3 regions of the Billgrantia desiderata genome follow, and region 1 is predicted to be linked to each of the others. Evidence: predicted binding sites of a transcription regulator. Region 1 holds the regulator's gene; each other region holds the start of a gene.
The links. Region 1 encodes PhoB, which activates phosphate uptake and scavenging genes when phosphate is short. Its sites were predicted from a motif close to TGTCATANNNNTGTCANA; they were not measured.

Region 1 (6,677 bases):
TCGATCTGAATGCCGGTATAACGCTCGGTGAATTCGCGCAGCGGCTTGGCCACCAGGTCGCCGACGAAGCCTTCTCCCACCACCAGCGATACGGTGCCGGTCTCCAGCCGCTGATAGGCTTCCAGCGAGGCGATGAAGCTCTCGTCCAGGGCACCGCGGCGCTCGCAGTATTCGAGCAGCATCTCGCCCACCGGGGTGGGCCGAATCCCCGTGCGCTTGCGCTCGATCAGCGTGGCGCCCAGCGCATCTTCCAGCAGGCTGATCTGTCGGCTCACCGCCGAGGGTGCGATATCCAGACGAGCGGCAGCCTGGCGCACCGAGCCCGACTCCAGGGTGACTCTGAAATAGACCAGACGCTGGTGGGGTATGTCCACGTCATGTTCCGCCGATTGAAGGCTCGATGATACGTGAAATGGTGAGAGTTCAGAGGTGCTTGAGCAGTTTCTGCAGCTTCTTGAGGTCGCCCGAATCGCCCACCAGACGTACCTTGCCGGCCATCATGCCGTCGAGAAAGGCCTGCTGGGTCGGCTTGCGCAGCACGCGAATGGCGGTGGCTTCATCGTCGAAGCGCAGCTCCAGGTCGAGGTCTACCGGCAGCCCGGCGCCTACCTGGATGCCCTGGGGGGTCATGCGGTAATGACGGGCTATGGAGAGGTCTTCGGTGGCGATGCCCCAGTCGAGACTGCGCATCTCGGCGAGCTGCTCGCGAAAGCGCGGCTTGCGACGCAGCGCGTGTTTCAGCATCCATCCAAGCAGCCACAACATCAGACGCAGCTTCATGTCGAATCCGTTTCGAGCAGGTGGTGGGGGTACCGCGGCCTGACGAGGCAGGCCGCGCCGGGTGCGATCCGTATTCGGATCAACCCTTGCCGACGGCGTCCTTGAGCCCCTTGCCCGGCTTGAAGGCAACGGTCTTGCTGGCCGGGATGGCCAACGGCTGGCCGGTCTGCGGGTTCTTGCCGGTGCGAGCGGCGCGCTCACGCACGGTAAAGGTACCGAAACCGATCAGGGAGACATCCTGCCCCTGGGCCACGCTGCCGGTGATCTCGTCGAGAATGACGTTGAGCACCTGGCTGGCCTTGTCCTTGGATAGTTCCGCACGCTCGGCGATTGCCGCGGCAAGTTCTGGTTTACGCATACAGCCCTCCTGATATGGCTATATCCCGGCAATATGCCGGTATGTTGTTATTCACGATCAAGTTGATGACGCCTGCCACTTCCCTTGGGAGAGCCCGCCCCCTTGGTTGGGGTTCTTCCCCTGCTCATGAAGTATCAAGCGCGGCGATCATCGACGCACCGAGCAGTGAAGCCGGCCGGAGCGATGACGACACTAGCCTAGCAACGGCGGCGTTGCCCGCGCCAGCTCAACTTTCCGCTTCACGCAGCCTCCTGTCAACGCAAAGCCGATCAAACGTTCGTCTTGATCTTCGGCAAGAGCGACCAGATCGCGTCCTTCGCCTTCCACCCGCCAGCGTACCGGTGTCTGCAGCGGCGGCAGGGCCACCACCGGCAGCAGGGGGGTCTTCACCAGTACCGGCCAGGCGCCATAGCTCACCGGGGTGGGCGTACCGGCAAGCGTACGCGCCAGCACCTTGGCGCTGGCCTGCAGCGGCTGCACGTACATGGCATTGACCCCGTCCACGCAGGCCACGTCGCCGAGGGCGAAGACACCGGCGGCCGAGGTCTGCAAGTAGCGGTCGACCTGGATACCCGCGGGCCCGGCCTGCAGACCGGCCGCCTGGGCCAGTTCGATGCGCGGCCGCAGGCCGGTGGCCAGCAGCACCAGATCGGCCTCCAGTACGCTGCCGTCGTCGAGCTCGAGCCCCACGTCGCTGCCGCTCTCTGCCAGCCGCTGCAGGCCGTGCCCCAGATAGAGCCCCATGCCGGCCTCGGCAAAGGCCTCGCCAAGCGCCTTGCCCAGAGGCTCCGGCAGCAGGCGCGGCAGCGGCGCTCGCTCGGGGGCGACCAGGGACACTGCATGACCGCCAGCGATCAGGTCGTTGGCGAACTCGCAGCCCACCAGGCCGGCACCCACGATGGCCACTCTGGCCGGCCGCCCCAGCGCCTCGAGGGCGGCATGAAAACTCCGATAGTCGTCCAGGTCGTTGATGCTGAACACACGCTCCGCGATCGCCTCGGGGATGGCGAAAGGCGTACCGGGGGCCGCGCCGGTGGCCAGCACCAGCTCGCTCCAGGCCAGCCGCTCCTCACCGATGCGCAGACTGCGCGCGTCGAGATCGATGGCATCGACTCGGGTGTGCGTACGCACCACCGCGCCCAGTTGATCGGCCACCTCCAGCGCGGAGCGCGCGGCCAGCCGCTCGGGAGGCAGGCGCTTGGCGAAGCCGGTGGAGAGCAGCGGCTTGGAATAGTCGTCGCCGCTGTCGGCGGTGATCAGCGTCACGGGACGTTCGGTATCCAGGGTGCGCAGCTGCTTGAGCAGGCCGATGCCTGCCATGCCGGATCCGATGATGGTCAGAGGAGCGGTCATGGGGTCCTTGTCTCGCACGGGGCCGCCGGCTCGCGCCACGGCTCGGTCAGATTCGTTCAGGTCGCATGGTACACTATGCGCCCCTAGTTCGACCGGAGAGTGCAGGTGAACCGCAACCCCACGGCGCACCACGGCAAGCCCCCCCTGACCCTGGCCTGGCGCCCTCTGGCCGCGGGCCGGCCGGCCATGAGCCCGGCCTGGTGGGCCTGGGTGGCGACCCGCGATTCGCTCACTGCACGCCTGATGGAGGCCGGCCACGGTCGAACCTTCCGCGTGCGCCTGCTCGAACAGCGTCTGGGGCGGCCGCGGCCCGACGAGGCTCGTGCCATGGGCTTGCCGCTCGACCGCATGGCCTGGCTGCGGGAAGTGGCCCTGTGTCTCGATGGGCGTCCCTGGGTGGTGGCTCGCTCGGTAGCCCCGCTGGCGCAGCTGCGCGGGCAGCGCCTCGAGCGGCTCGGCGAGCGCTCGCTGGGCAGTTGGCTGTTCCGTCAACCCGACCTCGAGCGCGGCCCCATCGAGATCACTGCCACGCCGGCCCCCTTTCACCCGCTGCCCGGCCCCTGGGGACGGCGCTCGGTGTTTCGCCACCGCCGTTTCGCGGTGCTGGTGCAGGAGTTCTTTCTCGACGCCATGGCGGATGAACTGCAGCTGCCGACACGCTAGGATGATCGGCATCGAATGAGGAGGTACCGATGGATCGCTCCCTGATGCGCCCCAAGGGGCTGGCCCGCCTGCCCGACTTCCTGCACCTGATGCGGCTGGACCGGCCCATCGGCACCTGGCTGCTGATGTGGCCCACGCTGTGGGCGCTGTGGGTGGCCGCACAAGGGCTGCCCGAACGGCACCTGCTGCTGATCTTCGTGGCCGGGGTCTACTTCATGCGTGCCGCCGGCTGCGTGATAAACGACTACGCCGACCGCCACTTCGACGGCCACGTCAAGCGCACCAAGGACCGCCCCCTGGCCACCGGCCGCATCAGCGAACGCGAGGCCAAGGGCCTGTTCGCCGGCCTGGTCGCCTCGGCCTTCGTGCTGGTGCTGTTCACCAACCTGTTTACCGTGATGCTGTCGCTGGTGGGCGTGGCGCTGGCCTTCATCTATCCGTTCATGAAGCGCTATACCCACCTGCCCCAGCTGTTCCTCGGCGCGGCATTCTCCTGGGCCATTCCCATGGCCTTCGGCGCGGTGCTGGGCCACGTGCCGTTGGAAGCCTGGCTGCTGTTCGCCGCCAACGTGGCCTGGACGGTGGCCTATGACACCGAATACGCCATGGTCGACCGCGACGACGACCTGAGGATCGGCATCAAGTCCACCGCGGTGCTGTTCGGCCGCGCCGATCGCGTCATGATCGGCCTGCTGCAGCTGATAACCCTGGCCCTGCTGGGCTGGGCCGGGCTGCGTCTGGGCCTGGGCGTGTTCTTCTGGCTGGGCCTGGCGGGCATGGCCGCCACCTTCCTGCACCAGCAGTTCCTGATCCGCGGTCGCGAGCGCGAGCGCTGCTTCCAGGCCTTTCTCAACAACCACTGGTCGGGACTGCTGGTATTCGCCGGCATCGCGCTGAGCCTGTGGCCGGTTACCGGCGTCTAAAGCCGCTGGCGGCGGTGTCATGCAAATGTCATGATCACGTGGTGAGATCGTCACCGACCCGTCACTGACCGCGAGGCCTCGGGATGACCGCCAAGACCGTTTTGATCGTCGATGACGAAGCGCCGATCCGTGAAATGATCGCGGTGGCGCTGGAGATGGCCGACTATCGCGTGCTGGAAGCCGCCAATGCCCAGAGCGCCCACAGCATGATCGTCGACAACCAGCCCGACCTGCTGCTGCTCGACTGGATGATGCCCGGCACCAGCGGCATCGAGCTGGCGCGCCGGCTCAAGCGCGAGGAAGCCACCCGCGAGCTGCCCATCATCATGCTCACCGCCAAGAGCGAAGAGGACAACAAGATCCTCGGCCTCGAAGCCGGTGCCGATGACTACATCACCAAGCCCTTCTCGCCGCGGGAGTTGGTGGCCCGGCTCAAGGCGGTGCTGCGCCGGACCACGCCCAAGGGCGTCGAGGAGCCGGTGGAAGTGGACGGCCTGGTGCTCGACCCCGTCAGCCACCGGGTCAGCTCCGATGGCAAGCCGCTGGAGATGGGCCCCACCGAGTACCGCCTGCTGCAGTTCTTCATGACCCACCAGGAGCGTGCCTATACCCGCAGCCAGCTGCTCGACCAGGTGTGGGGCGGCAACGTCTATGTGGAGGAGCGCACCGTGGACGTACACATTCGCCGCCTGCGCAAGGCGCTGGGCGATGCTCACCAGCATCTGGTCCAGACCGTGCGCGGCACCGGCTACCGCTTCTCCAGCAAGGGCTGACGTGCGCCTCTGGAGCCATGAACTCTGGCGCCTTGGCCTGCTCGCTGTCGCCGGCTCCCTCGTCGGCTGGCTGTTTTCCGCCCCCGGACTCGGGCTGGCCCTCGGGCTCGCCTTGCGTCTGGCCTATCATCTCAAGCAGCTGCACGCCCTGCGTCGCTGGCTCACGCGTAACCCGCACAGCGAACCGCCCGCCGCCACCGGCCTGTGGGGCGAGCTGTTCGATCGTCTGTACCGCTACCAGAAAGGTCAGCGACAGACCCAGCAGCGCCTGCAGACCACCCTCAAGCGCATCCAGGAATCCTCGGAAGCGATGCGCGACAGCGTGGTGATGCTCGACCAGCACGGCGACCTCGAATGGTGGAACAGCGCCGCCGAGCGCATGCTGGGGCTCGAGGCCGCCCACGACCGCGGCCAGCACATCACCAACCTGATCCGCGACCCGCGCTTCGTCACCTATTTCAATGCCCGCGACTACCGCGAGCCGCTGACGCTGAGCTCGCCGGTCAACGAACGCATGGTGCTGCAGTTCCAGATCACTCTCTACGGCGACGACGAGCGCCTAGTGATGGCGCGGGACATCACCCGCCTGCACCGGCTGGAGGAGATGCGCCGCGACTTCGTCGCCAACGTCTCCCACGAGCTGAGAACCCCACTGACGGTGCTGGCAGGCTACCTCGAGACCTATGCCACCTATGCCGAGCAGCTGCCGCCGCGGCTGGCGCAGGGGCTGACCCGCATGCAGGAGCAGACCAGCCGTATGCAGAACCTGGTCAACGACCTGCTGCTGCTGTCGCGCCTGGAGATCGATCGCGGCGGCGAGGACCACCTGCCGCTGGCCATGGACGCCCTGCTCGAGGAGGTACGCCGCGACGCCCAGGCGCTAGCGGCGGGCCGCCAGCAGGTGCACATCGAGCTCGAGGAAACCCGCCGCCTGATGGGCAGCGATGCCGAGATCCACAGCGCGCTGTCCAATCTGGCCTTCAATGCGGTGCGCTACACCCCCGAGGGCAGCCAGGTCGTGCTGCGCTGGAAGGCACATCCCAAGGGGGCGTGCCTCGAGGTGCAGGACGACGGCGAAGGCATCGACCCGGTCCATATCCCGCGCCTGACCGAGCGCTTCTACCGGGTCGACAAGGGCCGCAGCAGCGAAACCGGCGGCACCGGCCTGGGGCTGGCCATCGTCAAGCACGTGCTGCTGCGCCACGACGCCTATCTGGAGATCGAATCCCGCCCCGGCCAGGGCGCGCTGTTTCGCTGCGTCTTCCCCGCCGAACGGCTGGTGGCGGCCGAGACGACCGCCGATCCCATTGCGAACCGGTAACCTTTTCGTCCCGATGGCGGTTCAAGGGGCTGCGACATCCCCCTCGCCGCGATAGTGGCGGTCCCACATCAGCACGGCGCCGGCCACGGCGCCGGGCAGCAGGAAGAGGTTGGCCAGCGGGATCCAGGTGATCAGCGTCACCCAGCCGCCGAAGGTGAGGGTCTGCCAGGCGTGCGCGCTGAGGCGGCGGCGCATGTCGGCAAAGGTCACCTTGTTGTTGTCCATGGGGTAGTCGAGGTAGGTGATCGCCATCATCCAGGCCGAGAACAGGGCCCAGAGCAAGGGGGCGAACACGTTCAGCGCGGGTATCCAGCTGATCACGAACAGCGCCAGCGCCCGCGGCAGGATGTAACCGAGCTTGACCAGCTCGCGACCCAGCGCATCCACCGCGGTACGCGCCAGGCCGCGGTCGTCCAGCGGCGGCCGGCCGGTGACCTGCGTTTCGACCTTGGCCGCCAGGAAGCCGTAGAAGGGTGCAGCGATCAGATGGGTCACCAAGGTAAAGG
Region 2 (6,677 bases), on a different contig from region 1:
CAGCTCCTCCACCATGTAGGCCACCGCAAAGCTGAGCAGCGAGAGCTGTGCCGCCGACAGGCAGAAGCCGGCGGCACCCAGCCACAGCATGGCCCGGGAGCGGTGAAGCACGGTCAGGCTTCCGCCGCCCTGCATGCGCACGCTGGCATCCCGCGTCGCGTCCCAGAAGGCGCGCCGCAGCTGCAGCAGCAACAAGGTGAAAAGGCAGGCGGTGCCCACCGCCAGGAAGGCCGCCTGCCAGTTCCAGATGGCCGCCAGCGGCGGTGCCATCAGGCCGGCCAGCACACCGCCCAAGGGCACGCCGGTCTGCTTGATGGAGTAGACCAGGTTGCGTCGCTCGGCGGGGGTGAAGCGGGTCAACAGCTCCGCCGCCGCGGGACTGGTCAGGCCATAGGCCAGGCCTAGCAGCAGCGTCGTGGCCAGCAGCGCCAGCGGCGTGCCGAGCAGCGCCATCAGGCAGCCCGCCATCACCAGCGCCATCGCCAGTTGGCTGGCCCGGCAGCCGCCCAGGCGCCGCGCCACCACCGCCGACTGCAGCGAGGCCAGCATCGCCACGCCATACAGCAGGCTGACCTGAAGCCCGACCAGATTGGTGGCTACCCCAAAAGCTGCCGCGATCTGGGGCGCCAGGGTAGGCACCAGCAGCATGCCGCCACTGCACAGCACCTGTACCCAGGTCGTTGCCGCCAGCACCCACCAGCCCTCCGCTCGGGAAGTGACAGGCATCGCTGTGGATGGCGGGGTTGGCATGGAACGGCTCCGGCAGCGGCATGGAAAACCGTTAGCCTACACACAAATTTTCCACTTTAGCCAACGTTATTGACGAAGACTGCCTTCGTCGTGCCAACCGTTCGACGCCCGACTACCAGGGCAGCGCCTCGCCGTTGCTGTGCCAGAAACCGCCGCTGTTCTCCAGCGTCAAGGCCTCGATGCGCGCGGCGATACCGGCTGCCGCCTCCTCGGGAGTTATCAGCCCGCCGAAATTGACCATGCGGGTCTGCACGTAGCCCGGGTGCAGCTGAGCCACGGCAATGCCGCGGGGTTTGAGATCCATGGCCAGCGACTTGCCGAAGGCGTTGAGCGCCGCCTTGGAAGCCCGGTAGCCGTAGCGACCGCCGGAGTCATTGTCGGCGATCGAGCCCATGCGACTGGTGACGTTGGCCACCTTGCTGCCCGCACCGAGATTGTCGAGCAGCGCTTCGGTCACCCGCAGCGGAGCGTAGGCGTTGACTTCCATCTGCTGGCGAATGGTGTCGAAATCGAGCGAGCCCAGCGACTCGTCGCACAGCAGACCGGCGTTGTTGATCAGCAGGTCCAGACGCTGTCCCGCCAGCGCCTCGGCCAGCCGTGCGACGTCCTCGGTGCGGGTCACGTCTACCCCGTCGATGACCCGATCGGCCACCTCATCGAGCTCCGGCGAGGTGCCGCGGCAGACACCATACACTCGCCAGCCCGCCTTCTTGTAATGGCGCGCCAGCGCCAGGCCAATGCCGCGATTGGCACCGGTAATCAGAACCGTGGAAGACATCCCGACTCCTCTTCGTTGCATGCTGTGATGACGCCACCAGTGTGGTCGCCGCCTGGCGAAGTGCAAGCGCCGATTCGGCACATATCCCTCAACGCAGACCCGACATATAATGGTTACGCAATGTAACCCCTGGCGGGCCCTCTCACCGATGCTTGCCATCGAACAAGGACGCTTTCATGGCCAATCGCGCCTCCACCACCACTCTTGCCGCCCTGGGCGGCGCCGCCATCGGCTTGATCGTCGGCTGGCAAGTACCGAGTAGTTCGACCGCTCCCGTTCCGGCCATCGAACAGGCCGTAGCGGACGCTACCGTTTCCACGCCGACCTTGCAGCTTGGCGAACGGCTGCGCAGCGAGATCACTTCGTCCAGCGAACTGAACGGCAAGGATGGCAGCCGCTTCGAGCGTTTCCACCTGCCGCTCGAAGAGGGAACCCTGATCGAGATCGAGCTGGGTGGCCCTCTGCACGGCACGCTCACGCTCTATGATGCCGAGCTGCAGTTGCTCGCCAGCAGTGCGGGCCCCATGTATTACGACGCCTCGACGGCCGCTTCCCTGCGACGTCGGATCGACGAGGGCGGCGAATACGTGGTGGTGGTCAGCGGTCAGGACATGCACAGCTACGGCCCCTTCACCCTCACCACTCGGGAGATGGAGCTGACGACCAGCGACACGCTGGCCATGCCCACCCGCGCCGACGGCTGGCTGCAGGACGGCGGAGATACCTACAGCGTGACCATCGAGGAGAGCGGCCTCTATCAGTTCGAGATGCGCTCCAGCGACGTGGATGCCTACCTGGTGCTCGAAGGTCCCAATGGTTATCGCCGCGAGGACGACGACAGCGCCGGCAACCTGGATGCCCGCATTGCCGACTTCCTCGAGCCCGGGGAGTATCGTCTCACCGCCCGCAGCGCCTACGGCCAGGACAGCGGCCTCTACACCCTGGAGCTGGGCCTTCATGAGCTGGCCAGCGACGAGACCCTGCGCAACAGCGGCGCGCTGGCGATCGGCGAGCCGCTGTTTGGCTGGTTCAGCGGTAACGGCCTGGAGTACCGGCTTACGCTCGAGGCTCCCGCCATGGTGACGTTGGACATGCTCTCCGCCGACTTCGATGCCTTTCTGGAGCTGTATGGCGAAGGGGTCTCCGCCAGCGACGACGATGGCGGCGAAGGGCTGAACGCGCGCCTGGTCCGCTCGCTGGAAGCCGGCGAGTACACCGTACTGGCTCGCAGCCACAGCGGCCAGGGCAGCGGCCTGTTCGAGCTGCGTGCCGCCGCCATCGCCCTCGACGAACTCGCCAGCGAAGGGCAACTGGAGAGTGGCCGTGCGCTGCAGGCGTGGCTGGAGCCGGGGGCACGCAACGTCTATGAAATCGTGATCGAGGAGGTCGGCCAGTATCGCCTGGACCTGCTTTCCGACGACTTCGACGCCTATCTCGAACTCGAAGGAGAAGGGCTTTTCCTCAGCGACGATGACGGCGGCGATGGGATGAACTCGCGCATCGTCACGCACCTTGAGGCGGGCACCTACCGCGCCACTGCCCGTTCCTACGGCAACAGCGAGAGCGGAAGCTTCACCCTCTCGCTCAGCGCTGAATAACGCAACAGCCGGCCTCGCGTGTCGTGGGGCCGGCTCTCACCTGCCGCGCCGTTCAATGAAAAGGCTGTTACCGGCTTGCCGCTTGGCCTGCTGCTTGAGTTCCGAAAGGTCTTCGGAAATCGCCAGGACATCGCAGCCGCGACCATCACGTACCGGCCTTGCCGCCAGCGACAGACTGACGAAGGGATAGAACGTCACGCTGCCCTGCCGATTCTCGACCCGTACCCCGCCGGCTCGGCGATCCTCCGCATCGTAGAAGTCCGGCGCCATGGCGCCGAATGCTGTCAGAATACGGTGACAGCGTGCCTCCCAACCGGCATCGTCCAGTAGCAGCATGAAGTCATCACCACCGATGTGACCGATGAACCCCGTCTTGCCAACCTGCTCATCGAGCAGTTGAGCCAGCGCCAGGATCACCCGGTCGCCCCGCGCATAGCCGTAGGCGTCGTTATAGGCCTTGAAGTTGTCGAGATCGCAGTAGACGGCAGTGAAGACCTTGCCATGCTCCAGCCATTCGCTCAGCATCTCGTTGATCATCAGGTTCCCGGGTAGGCCGGTGAGCGGATTGGCATGGCGCGCCTGACGCACCTGAATGGCAGTGATCTCGCGCAACAGGTCAACGATATTACCCATGCCGCGATAGCGACCCTCGCCGTCGACGATGACGAAATCCTCCTGGGGCACATCCGCACTGTCGGTGAGCTGCTGGCTGAGCAGGGTCAGCGGCGTTTCATCGACTGCCACGGCGAAGCGTGAATCGCACATGTCCCGCACCAGACGCTTGGCGAACAGGGCATGACTGTAGGGGTTGGTGAACAGGGTAAGAAACTCGCTGCGCCGCACCACACCGACCGGCCTGTCGTTTTCCACCACCGCCACACAGCGCAGGCCTGGCTCGCCACGAAACCGTCCACTCAACTCCAGTACAGGCATCCGCGGTTCGATCGATGCCAGCGACTTCATGATGGTGTGAGCGCTGCGTACCAGTCCGTGACGGGCCGAGGCTCCGACCGGCAGCGAGCGGCCGATATCTCGCGACGGGGTCTGGCTGGGACGGGCAAAGTAGTAGCCTTGCAGCAGCGACAGGCTGCGATCCAGCTCCCACAGCGAGCGGTACTCCTCGGCGGTTTCCACGCCTTCCGCTATCAGCTGGCAACCGAGGCTGCGCGATACATCGAGAATCGAGCGCAGGAACTGCCGCTTGTCGGGGTCCTGATCGATGCCGGTGATGAAGTGGCGGTCGAGCTTGACGAAGTCGGGGCGCAGCTCGGCCCAGTGGCGCAGACTCGAATGGCCGGCCCCCAGGTCGTCCAGCGCAACCTGAAAGCCCATGTCGCGATAGTGCTCCACCGCCTGGCGCATCAGCACGTAATCGGTGATCGGCAGATGTTCGGTGAGTTCGATGACGACACGATTGGGAGCCAGCCCATGGTCGCTCAGATAGCCCAGGGTCAACCCCTCGCTGAAGTCCCGCTCGACGATGGTCAACGGCATCACGTTGAGGAACAGCCTACCGGGCAAGCCTAGCCGCACGAAGGCGGCAATCGCCAGGCGGCGGCACAGCAGATCGAGCTCTACCAGCAGGCCCGACTGAATGGCCACCTCGAACAGTGCCAGCGGAGACTGCAGCCTGGAGCCTTCGGGGCCACGAATCAGCGCCTCGTAGCCATGCACGCACTGCCTGGCGACATCGACGATGGGTTGGAAGCATGGCGTGAGCCGCTCGCCCTCTATGATCGCTCTGAGCTCGCTCTCCTCGATGTCGGAGGTCGTCATGGTCAGCCCTGAAATGGTGTCAGGGCGAGATTGCAACGTTTAGATGACAGCACCATGACAGCGCTATGCAATGCTTATTCATATTCGTGAAACCTGATTGACACGCTACGAGCCTAGCGTTATCGGCGACATCACCCAAGGAGAGTCTCATGTCGCCTCGCTCTACCGCTTTCATGTCAGGTGCACTCGTAGCGTCACTGTCCTTTTCCGTTCATGCCGCTACCGAAGTTCAATGGTGGCACGCCATGGGCGGCGAGCTGGGAGAGATGCTCGAAGCCGTTACAGAAGAGTTCAATGCCTCTCAGGACGACTATCGAGTTCGTCCCAGCTATCGTGGCAACTACACCGAGACCATGACTGGCGCCATTGCTGCCTTCCGCGCGGGCCAGCATCCGCATATCCTGCAGGTATTCGAGGTGGGTACCGGCACCATGATGGCAGCGGAAGGCGCGGTCTATCCTATCTACCAGTTGATGGAAGACCATGGCCGCACCTTCGATCGGGAGGCCTTCCTGCCGGCGGTGGTGGGTTATTACACCGATACCCGCGGCAACATGCTCTCCTTCCCCTTCAACTCTTCCACCCCGATTCTCTATTACAACCGCGACGCCTTCGAGGCGGCGGGTCTCGAGGGCGCACCGCAGACTTGGGAAGAGATCGAAGCTTATTCGCGCCAGTTGCGCGAACAGGATGCCGCCAACTGCGGTTTCACGACCTCCTGGCCAAGTTGGGTCATGCTGGAGAATTTTTCCGCCATGCATGACTCTCCGCTGGGAACGTTGGAGAACGGCTTCGGTGGTCTTGAAACCGAATTCGTCTTCGACAATGACTTGGTCGCCCGCCACTGGGACAACCTGAAGGCGTGGCAGGACGAGGGCGTATTCCGCTGGGGTGGACCGGGGCCGGGCAACGACGCAGCACCGATGTTCTATTCCGGTGAATGCGCCATGTTCTTCGGCTCCTCGGCAGCCCGTGCCGGCGTGCTGGCCAACGCCGATTTCTCGATCGGCTACGGCATGCTGCCCTACTACGAAGATGTCGATGGTGCCCCGCAGAACTCGATCATCGGTGGCGCCACCCTGTGGACGCTTCAAGGTCACAGCGAAGAAGAGTACGCAGCCGTAGCAGCCTTCTTCGATTACCTCTCCCAGCCTGAAGTGCAAGCCGACTGGCATCAGAAAACCGGCTACCTGCCGATCACTCATGCCGCCTGGGAGTTGAGCGAGTCACAGGGTTTCTATACCGAAAACCCGGGCACCGAAATCTCCATCGAACAAATGACCCTCAACGAGCCCACCGAAAATTCCAAGGGGCTGCGCTTCGGCAACTTCGTGCAGATCCGCGACATCATCTCCGAGGAGATGGAAGCGGTAATGACAAGCAGCAAGAGCGGGGAACAGGCCAGTGCCGATGCGGCTCGCCGCGGCAACGCTCTCCTTCGCGACTTCGAACAGGCCAATCAATAAGAAACAGCCATGGCGCCTCCGCCCCAGTGGTGGGGGCGCCTTTTTCCTTCGCCTTGCCGAGCAATACCATGCAAACCAAACGCATGACGTTCCCCGGGCGCTGGCTGCCCTACGCGCTACTGGCCCCTCAGGTCATCGTCACATTGGTCTTTTTCATCTGGCCGGCGAGTCAGGCGCTCTATCAGTCGCTGCTGCGTGAGGACGCCTTTGGCCTGAGCTCCAGTTTCGTGGGTCTTGCCAACTTTTCCCGACTCTTCGACGACGCCTACTACCTCAATTCCCTGTCGGTTACCGCCGTGTTCGCCATCG
Region 3 (6,677 bases), on a different contig from region 1:
TCGCCCCGTTTCCACCTGGACGGGCTGGGGGCAGTGGCTGGCTCTCGCCACCATGACCGTCGACCACCTGACCCGCTACGTCTTCCCCAGCGCCTGGGAACTCGGCTGGGCCGGCTCCTCCATCGGCCGTATCGCCTTCCCGCTGTTCGCCGCCATGGTCGCCTGGCATGGCCTGTTCAATACCCGCAATCCGCTGCGCTACGCACGCCGCATTCTGATCATCGGCATCGCCGCCCAATTACCCTACATGATGATGCCACGGGCCTCCGACGCCTTCATTCTCAATGTCTGTTTTACCCTGGCGCTGGGGCTGGCCTGGGGCGCCTGGCTACGCCAGCTGCTCGCACGCCACCGCAGCGGCAGCCTCGGCAGCGCCTGGTTGGGGGCAGCCATCGCCGCCACCCTGGCCCTCTGGTACCTGCTCGGCGGTTGGGTCGAATACGGCCACCGCGGTTTGCTGCTGGTGCCGCTGTTCATGCTCGCCATGCACCACCTGCACGCGGCCGGCGAGAGCCTGGTCGAGCGTCTGCTGGCCGTCTCCCTGGCGGCCCCCGTACTGATCGTGGCGGGCCTGATGAACAGCTCCGACATGGCCAAGTCGTTCACCGTGGCCACCTGTCTCGCCGTGCTGTGGCTAGCCGCCGGCGCCCATCGCACGACACCCGGCGTGCCCCTGGCCATGCCCCGCCGGCTGTGGCTGACCTGGTACCCGGGCCACTTCGCCCTGATCGCGCTGTGGCTGTGGGCCAGCGGCGCGCTCGGCTGAACCGGCCGCACTAGCCCTGGCCGGCCTCGACCTCGTCACCGCTCAGCAGCGCCTCGAACGCCTCGACGCTCATGGGACGGTGGAAATGGTAGCCCTGGAACAGACGGCAGCCCCGGGCCAGCAGGTACTCCTGTTGAGCCCGATTTTCGACCCCTTCCGCCACCACGTCGATGCCCAGGTGCTGGGCCATGGCCAGCACCGTTTCCACGATGGCGGCATCGTTGCCGTCGGTGTCGAGGTTGCTGACGAAGCTGCGATCGATCTTGAGCTCGTCCAACGGCAGCGACTTCAGGTAGGCCAGCGACGAGAACCCGGTGCCGAAGTCGTCCAGCGCCAGCTTGACCCCCAGCCGCTTGAGCGCCTGCATGCGCTCGACGGCGTCCTGCAGGCCGTCGATCATGATGCTCTCGGTCAGCTCCACCACCAGCCGCGCCGGGTCGATGCCATGGGTGGCCATCACCCAGGTGAGCCCCTCGACGAAGCCGGGCTGGCTGAAGTGACGCACGCTGATGTTGACCGACAAGCGCGGCAGCACCTCCCCCGGCAGGCGAGCCAATAGCTCGCAGCAACGATCCAGCATCCAGGTTTCCAGCTCGACGATGAGATCGCTCTCCTCGGCGATGGCGATGAACACCTCGGGTGAAATCCAGCCATGTCGGGGGTGCTTCCAGCGCATCAGCGCCTCGCCGCCGATGACCCGCTCGTGCTCGTCGAGCTGGGGCTGGAAGGCGATGCTCAAATGATCCTCCACCAGCGCTCGTCGCAGCGCCTGTTCCATCTCCAGACGCCAGCTGAGCTGGGTCTGCATCGAAGGTTCGTAGCCGCAGATCTGCGCGCGCCCCTTGAGCTTGGCCTGGTACATGGCGGTGTCGGCATGGCGCAGCACGTCGCCGACATCCTCGTCGCCCAGGGGAAAGAGAGTGTAGCCAATGCTGGGGGTCACGCTGATGCGCTGCCCGCCCAGGTCATAGGTGCGACGCAGAATCGTCAGCAGGCGTTCGGCCCGGTGCTCGGCCCGCTTCAGCTCCAGCTCCCGGTCGGTACTCAAGGCCGGCATCAGCACCACGAATTCGTCGCCACTGAGCCGCGCCGCCATGGCATCCTTGTCGACGCTGAGCAACAGCCGCTTGCTGACCTGACGCAGAAGCTCGTCGCCCACCGCGTGACCCAGGGTGTCGTTGATGATCTTGAAGCGGTCCAGGTCGAGGAACAGCACCATGCCGACGCGACCGTCGTCGCGCCGGTCGCGAATGGTGGAGGCCAGCGTCTCGATCAGCAGGCGACGATTGGGCAGCTCCGTGAGCGGATCGAAGTAGGCCTGGCGGTGGATGGTCTCCTCGGCCAGCTTGCGCTCGGTGAAGTCCTCGATGATCGCCACGCCCCCCACCACTTCACCCGATTCGTTGCGCAGCGCGCTATAGAAGGCGCGTAGCGGCGTCTGCTTGCCGCCCCCCACGGCACGGTAGGTGCCCTCGAAGTAGCCGGTACCGCTCTCCAGGGCGTCGCGTATCGCCCCGGTCACGCGCTCGTCGCTGAGCTGCGTCAGCAGGTTCATGCCCTGCAGCCCCTGGCGATTGGTACCGAGGATGTCGAGACACATCTCGTTGCAGTCCACCACCCGTCCTTCCCGGTCGAAATGCATCACCCCGAGTGGAGTGTGGCGGAAGATGGCGCGATAGCGCGCCTCGCTCACGCGCAGCTGCTGTTCGCGGGAGGAGACGATCAGACGCAGGGCGATGTTGTCGGTGATGGTGCGATGCAGGCGGCGGCTGGACACCAGCACCAGCCCTAGAAACAGCACCACCATGGCAGCCAGCAGCCAGGAGAGCGACGTGGCCTGGAGCAGCAGTTGCCCCAGCAGCGGCAGCATGGTGGGCAACACGAACAGCGGCGCCATCCATGCCACCGACGAGAGCGTGGTCACGCCCCCCGCCGCAATGCCGGTCAGCACGATCGCCAGCGCCGCCAGTTGGCCCTGGTACTCCGTGGTGAACATGGTCAATCCAGCCATGCCCCACAGCGCGCCGGCAATACCGGCCCCCCAGGCGAAGCGAAACAGCCAGCGACGGCGATGGCGCTGCTGCGACGGCTGACGGTGATAGAACCAGGCCAGCCACAGGCGAGCCCCCGATACCCCGATCAGCGCAGCCAACCAGCTCGCCAGCAGCATCGGCGGCATTATCGGCCACATGGCGGCCACCAGCAGGCACGCCGCCAGCACGCTGGCCAGCACCGGCTGCCACAGCCGCTCGTAGAGCAGGTGTACCTGCTCATGGGCCAAGCGGCGCCGATGGGAGATGTCCGTCAGCGGCGCGCCATCATGTTCGCGCAGCTCATCCTGTTGCGGGAGAGGCATGCAAGGGTCCGAGAAGTGGAGTGGTATGACCGAACTATATTTACTCGATGCCGCCACCATTGGCGAGGCGCCCCCCTCAACGCAAGCCGCCGACAGCACAGGCGGCGGCCCTACCTCCGCGGCAGCTGCTATGGCCAGGCATAGACACCGCGGTTCAAGGCATCACGAATGGCCGAGATCACCTTGGCACCACGCAGGGTCGCTCCGCTGTAGCCATCGATGTCATCCACCAGCGACGCGGGCTCGTAGAGGGCGAAAATCCGGGTGACCGGTGCGCCCTCCAGACGCTCGGCGATCTGGCGGTGCTGCAGCATGACCGGATAGAGCTCATCGCCCTCTTCCAGGGCCAGATAGTCCACGCCGCGATATGCCAGATGGCGATAGGCCAGCGACTCGATATGGCCATCGCGCAGATCGAAAGTGATGTTGACCTGGATACCGCCGCGATCGGTGAAGACGCCGCGATAGTGTCCGTCGAGCGGCAGCCCCAGCAAGGCACGCGCCAGACGCTCGTCCTGGGCCGGCGACGTCGCCTCCTCGGCCTGCCTCTCCGGCATGGCCCCGGTGGGCTCGCCCGGCCCGCGCTCGACCGGCTCACCTGCGTCGTCGACCAGCCGCCCGATCAAGTAGCGCTCGAGCATCGCCTCGGCCCTGGGGCTGTGAGGCACGCCGGGGCGCTTGTTGTCCCAGCCCTCGGTGGACTCCCGACCGCACCATTCGAGCAGGACCTCTTCTTCGGTGGGATGATCGGGCACGTAGTCGGTGATGTCGTAGACCCGGCCGTGAATGGCCTTCCAGCAGCTCTCGGCACTGTCGTGCTCGGCCAGTTCCTCCAAGGTGATGGACTCCAGGTCGGAGTCCTCGACCGTCTCCCGGTCGCTGCCGGAAAGCGCATTGACGGAAACCAGAGTGAAGAGGCTGGCCACGAAGGCGATGAAAGCCGAATAAGCGATCTTGTTCATAGGAAATCGAAGACCTCGCTGTGAATGCGTGAGGCGGGAATGCCCTGCTCGATCAATAGCCGCTGTAGATAGGCGTTCATGCCGGGCGGGCCGCAGAGATAAATCTCTCGTTCGACGAAGTCGGGGCAGTGTTCACGCAGGAACGCCTCGGTGAGAGGCCCCCGATCGCGATAGTAGTGCTGCGTATAATCGAACTCCTCGACGCGCTCGGCTATCTCGCAGAACTCTTCCTGGTAGTAGGCGCGGTCCGGGCTGTTGGCCAGGTAGAACAGGTGCACGTGCCCGTCGGGAACGGATCCGGCGCCCAGATTGCGGGCACCGGCAACGAACGGCGTGATGCCGATCCCGCCGCCGAGCCATAGCATGTCGCGCTGCGGGAAGCGCCGCTCGAAGAACTCCCCGTAGGGGCCTTCGATCAATACCCGCGTTTCCGGCGTCACCGTCTGCAGGGCGTGGCTGGCATCGCCCAGGTCCTTGATGCCGATACGCAGCCGCGCATCCGCAGGCGCCGAGGCAATGGTGTAGGGGTGCTCCTCACCGCGCCCGGCGGCAAGTCCCTGGTCCAGCGGGGTGAGATAGACGAACTGCCCCGCCTCGTGGCGAATGCCTGCGCCCTCGGGGCGCAGCACCAGTTCCACCACGCCGCGGGCCAGCGGTACCACCTGCTCGATGCGGTAGGGATGGCGCCGCTGTGGCGCCACACCCTTGCGCCAGGCAATGGCGCCCAGCCCGGCAATGCCGAGCAGCCACCACGGCCAGGCCTCTCCGGCCAGCAGCAAGGCATGCCAGAGCCCCAGCAGCAGCGCCATCGCCGAAACCAGATGCAGGTGCTTCCAGCGCTGATAATGGGGCTTGCCGAAGAAGTCGAAGGTTGGCGCCAGAAACACCACCATCGCCACCCAGGCCAGCCAACCGAGCCATATCGCGGCCTGGGAAAATGGCGGGAACAGCGTGGCCACCGCAGCATCCAGAGATGCCGGAACCGCCGCCAGACCCAGTGCCAGTATGTGGACCATCACCAGGATGAAAGCGGCGAAGCCCAGCCAGTGATGCAGGCGCCAGAGCCGTGCCAAGCCACCGAAAGGCCTGTCGAAGCCCGGCACCCGGCAGCTCACCAGCCCGGCCAGCAGCATCATGGCCAGCCCCAGGATGCCCGTGACACGACCGACCCAGGTCAACCACAGCTCGGGCGGCCCACCCAGCCCACCCAGGCGCGGCAGCGCCACTGCCAATGGCAGCAGCAACGCCACGATCAAGACGCTATCGCCCGGTCTCGGCAATCGTCGCATGGTCTCCCCCCGCCAGAGTGCTGATATCAGTGTCGTCTAATGGCACCAGGCTTCAAGAGCGGTGGCCGTTTGTTCGCACTAGATTGATCCATGTCATGTCAGACTGAGAGTTTTCGCGTCATCGAAGCGCCACCAACCAGTCATTCACATGTAACGCTCGGTCGCCACTCTCTTCGGGCGAAGACCCACTAGCCCTTGGCAAGCGACATGCAGCCTGCCCCCAGGAGAGACACGCCCATGACCCAGCACCAACATCCCGGCCACGTCGACCCCATTCTGGCCGCTGGCGACGAGCCGGCGAGCAACGTTTCCGGCAACGCCTACTTCGGCGATATCCTGGAAGCCCGCATGAGCCGCAGAACCCTGCTGCGCGGTAGCCTGGCCGCCGCCATCGCCGGCGCCATGGCCACCGGCCTGCCCTTCGGTCGCGCCCTGGCCGCCGGGAGCTCGTCGCCGAGCATCGGCTTCCAGGCGATTCCGATCGGCACCGGCGACAGCGTGGTGGTCCCGGAAGGCTACCGGGTGCAGGCCTTCATTCCCTGGGGCACGCCGATCAGCGGCAGCATGCCGGCCTTCTCGCTGGACGCCAGCGGCGAGGATCAGGCTCACCAGATCGGCAGTCACCATGACGGCATGCACTTCTTCGCCATCGACGGCAGTTCCCGCGACGGCCTGCTGGTGCTCAACCACGAATACGTCGAGCCGCGCTTCCTGCACGGTGCGGCGGCCGGGCTGGCGCTGGACGCCGACGGCTTCCCGCAGCACGAGGACGGTTCCCGCGATGCCGACCAGGTGCGCAAGGAGCTCAATGCCCACGGCGTCTCGGTGGTGCGGGTGCGCCAGGGCGACGACGGCCAGTGGCAGGTGGTGGAGGATCGCCTCAACCGCCGGGTCACCGGCCTCACGCCGATGCAGCTGGCCGGGCCAGTGGCAGGCACCGAGCACGTGGTGACGAAGTACAGCCCCGACGGCAGCATGACCCGCGGCACCCTGAACAACTGCGCCCACGGCGTCACGCCGTGGAACACCTATCTGGCTGCCGAGGAGAACTGGGCCGGCTACTTCGCCAACGAAGATGTCGAGATCGACCGTCGCCAGAGCCGCTACGGCATCGAGACGCGCGCCGAAGGCCGCTATCAATGGCACCGTGCCCAGGGCGGCGCCGACGAATTCGTGCGCTTCGATGCCACTTCACACGGCACCTCGCCCAGCGAGGACTACCGCAACGAGCCCCACGCCTTCGGCTACATGGTCGAGATCGACCCCTTCGATCCGCAGAGCACGCCGGTCAAGCGCACCCACCT

Region 2: ugpB (sn-glycerol-3-phosphate ABC transporter substrate-binding protein UgpB) is a predicted target of PhoB. The motif match lies at 4,945-4,962, and genes of this name have one in related genera.
Region 3: C4S71_RS06315 (PhoX family protein) is a predicted target of PhoB. The motif match lies at 5,512-5,529, and genes of this name have one in related genera.

Annotation. Positions count from the first base shown of each region.
Region 1 is NZ_FNVC01000006.1:46,731-53,407, forward strand. Features, by position in the region: gene C4S71_RS07805 (LysR family transcriptional regulator) at 1-374, opposite strand, end outside; gene C4S71_RS07810 (hypothetical protein) at 424-780, opposite strand; gene C4S71_RS07815 (HU family DNA-binding protein) at 860-1,138, opposite strand; gene C4S71_RS07820 (FAD-dependent oxidoreductase) at 1,331-2,491, opposite strand; gene C4S71_RS07825 (chorismate--pyruvate lyase family protein) at 2,597-3,154, shown strand; gene ubiA (4-hydroxybenzoate octaprenyltransferase) at 3,184-4,077, shown strand; gene phoB (phosphate regulon transcriptional regulator PhoB) at 4,161-4,850, shown strand; gene phoR (phosphate regulon sensor histidine kinase PhoR) at 4,852-6,171, shown strand; gene cysZ (sulfate transporter CysZ) at 6,193-6,677, opposite strand, start outside.
Region 2 is NZ_FNVC01000009.1:15,502-22,178, forward strand. Features, by position in the region: gene C4S71_RS10040 (MFS transporter) at 1-750, opposite strand, end outside; gene C4S71_RS10045 (SDR family oxidoreductase) at 863-1,528, opposite strand; gene C4S71_RS10050 (hypothetical protein) at 1,705-3,126, shown strand; gene C4S71_RS10055 (bifunctional diguanylate cyclase/phosphodiesterase) at 3,163-4,902, opposite strand; gene ugpB (sn-glycerol-3-phosphate ABC transporter substrate-binding protein UgpB) at 5,052-6,368, shown strand; gene ugpA (sn-glycerol-3-phosphate ABC transporter permease UgpA) at 6,437-6,677, shown strand, end outside.
Region 3 is NZ_FNVC01000004.1:221,099-227,775, reverse strand. Features, by position in the region: gene C4S71_RS06335 (TraX family protein) at 1-766, shown strand, start outside; gene C4S71_RS06330 (EAL domain-containing protein) at 777-3,122, opposite strand; gene C4S71_RS06325 (cytochrome b5 domain-containing protein) at 3,251-4,084, opposite strand; gene C4S71_RS06320 (ferredoxin reductase family protein) at 4,081-5,373, opposite strand; gene C4S71_RS06315 (PhoX family protein) at 5,611-6,677, shown strand, end outside.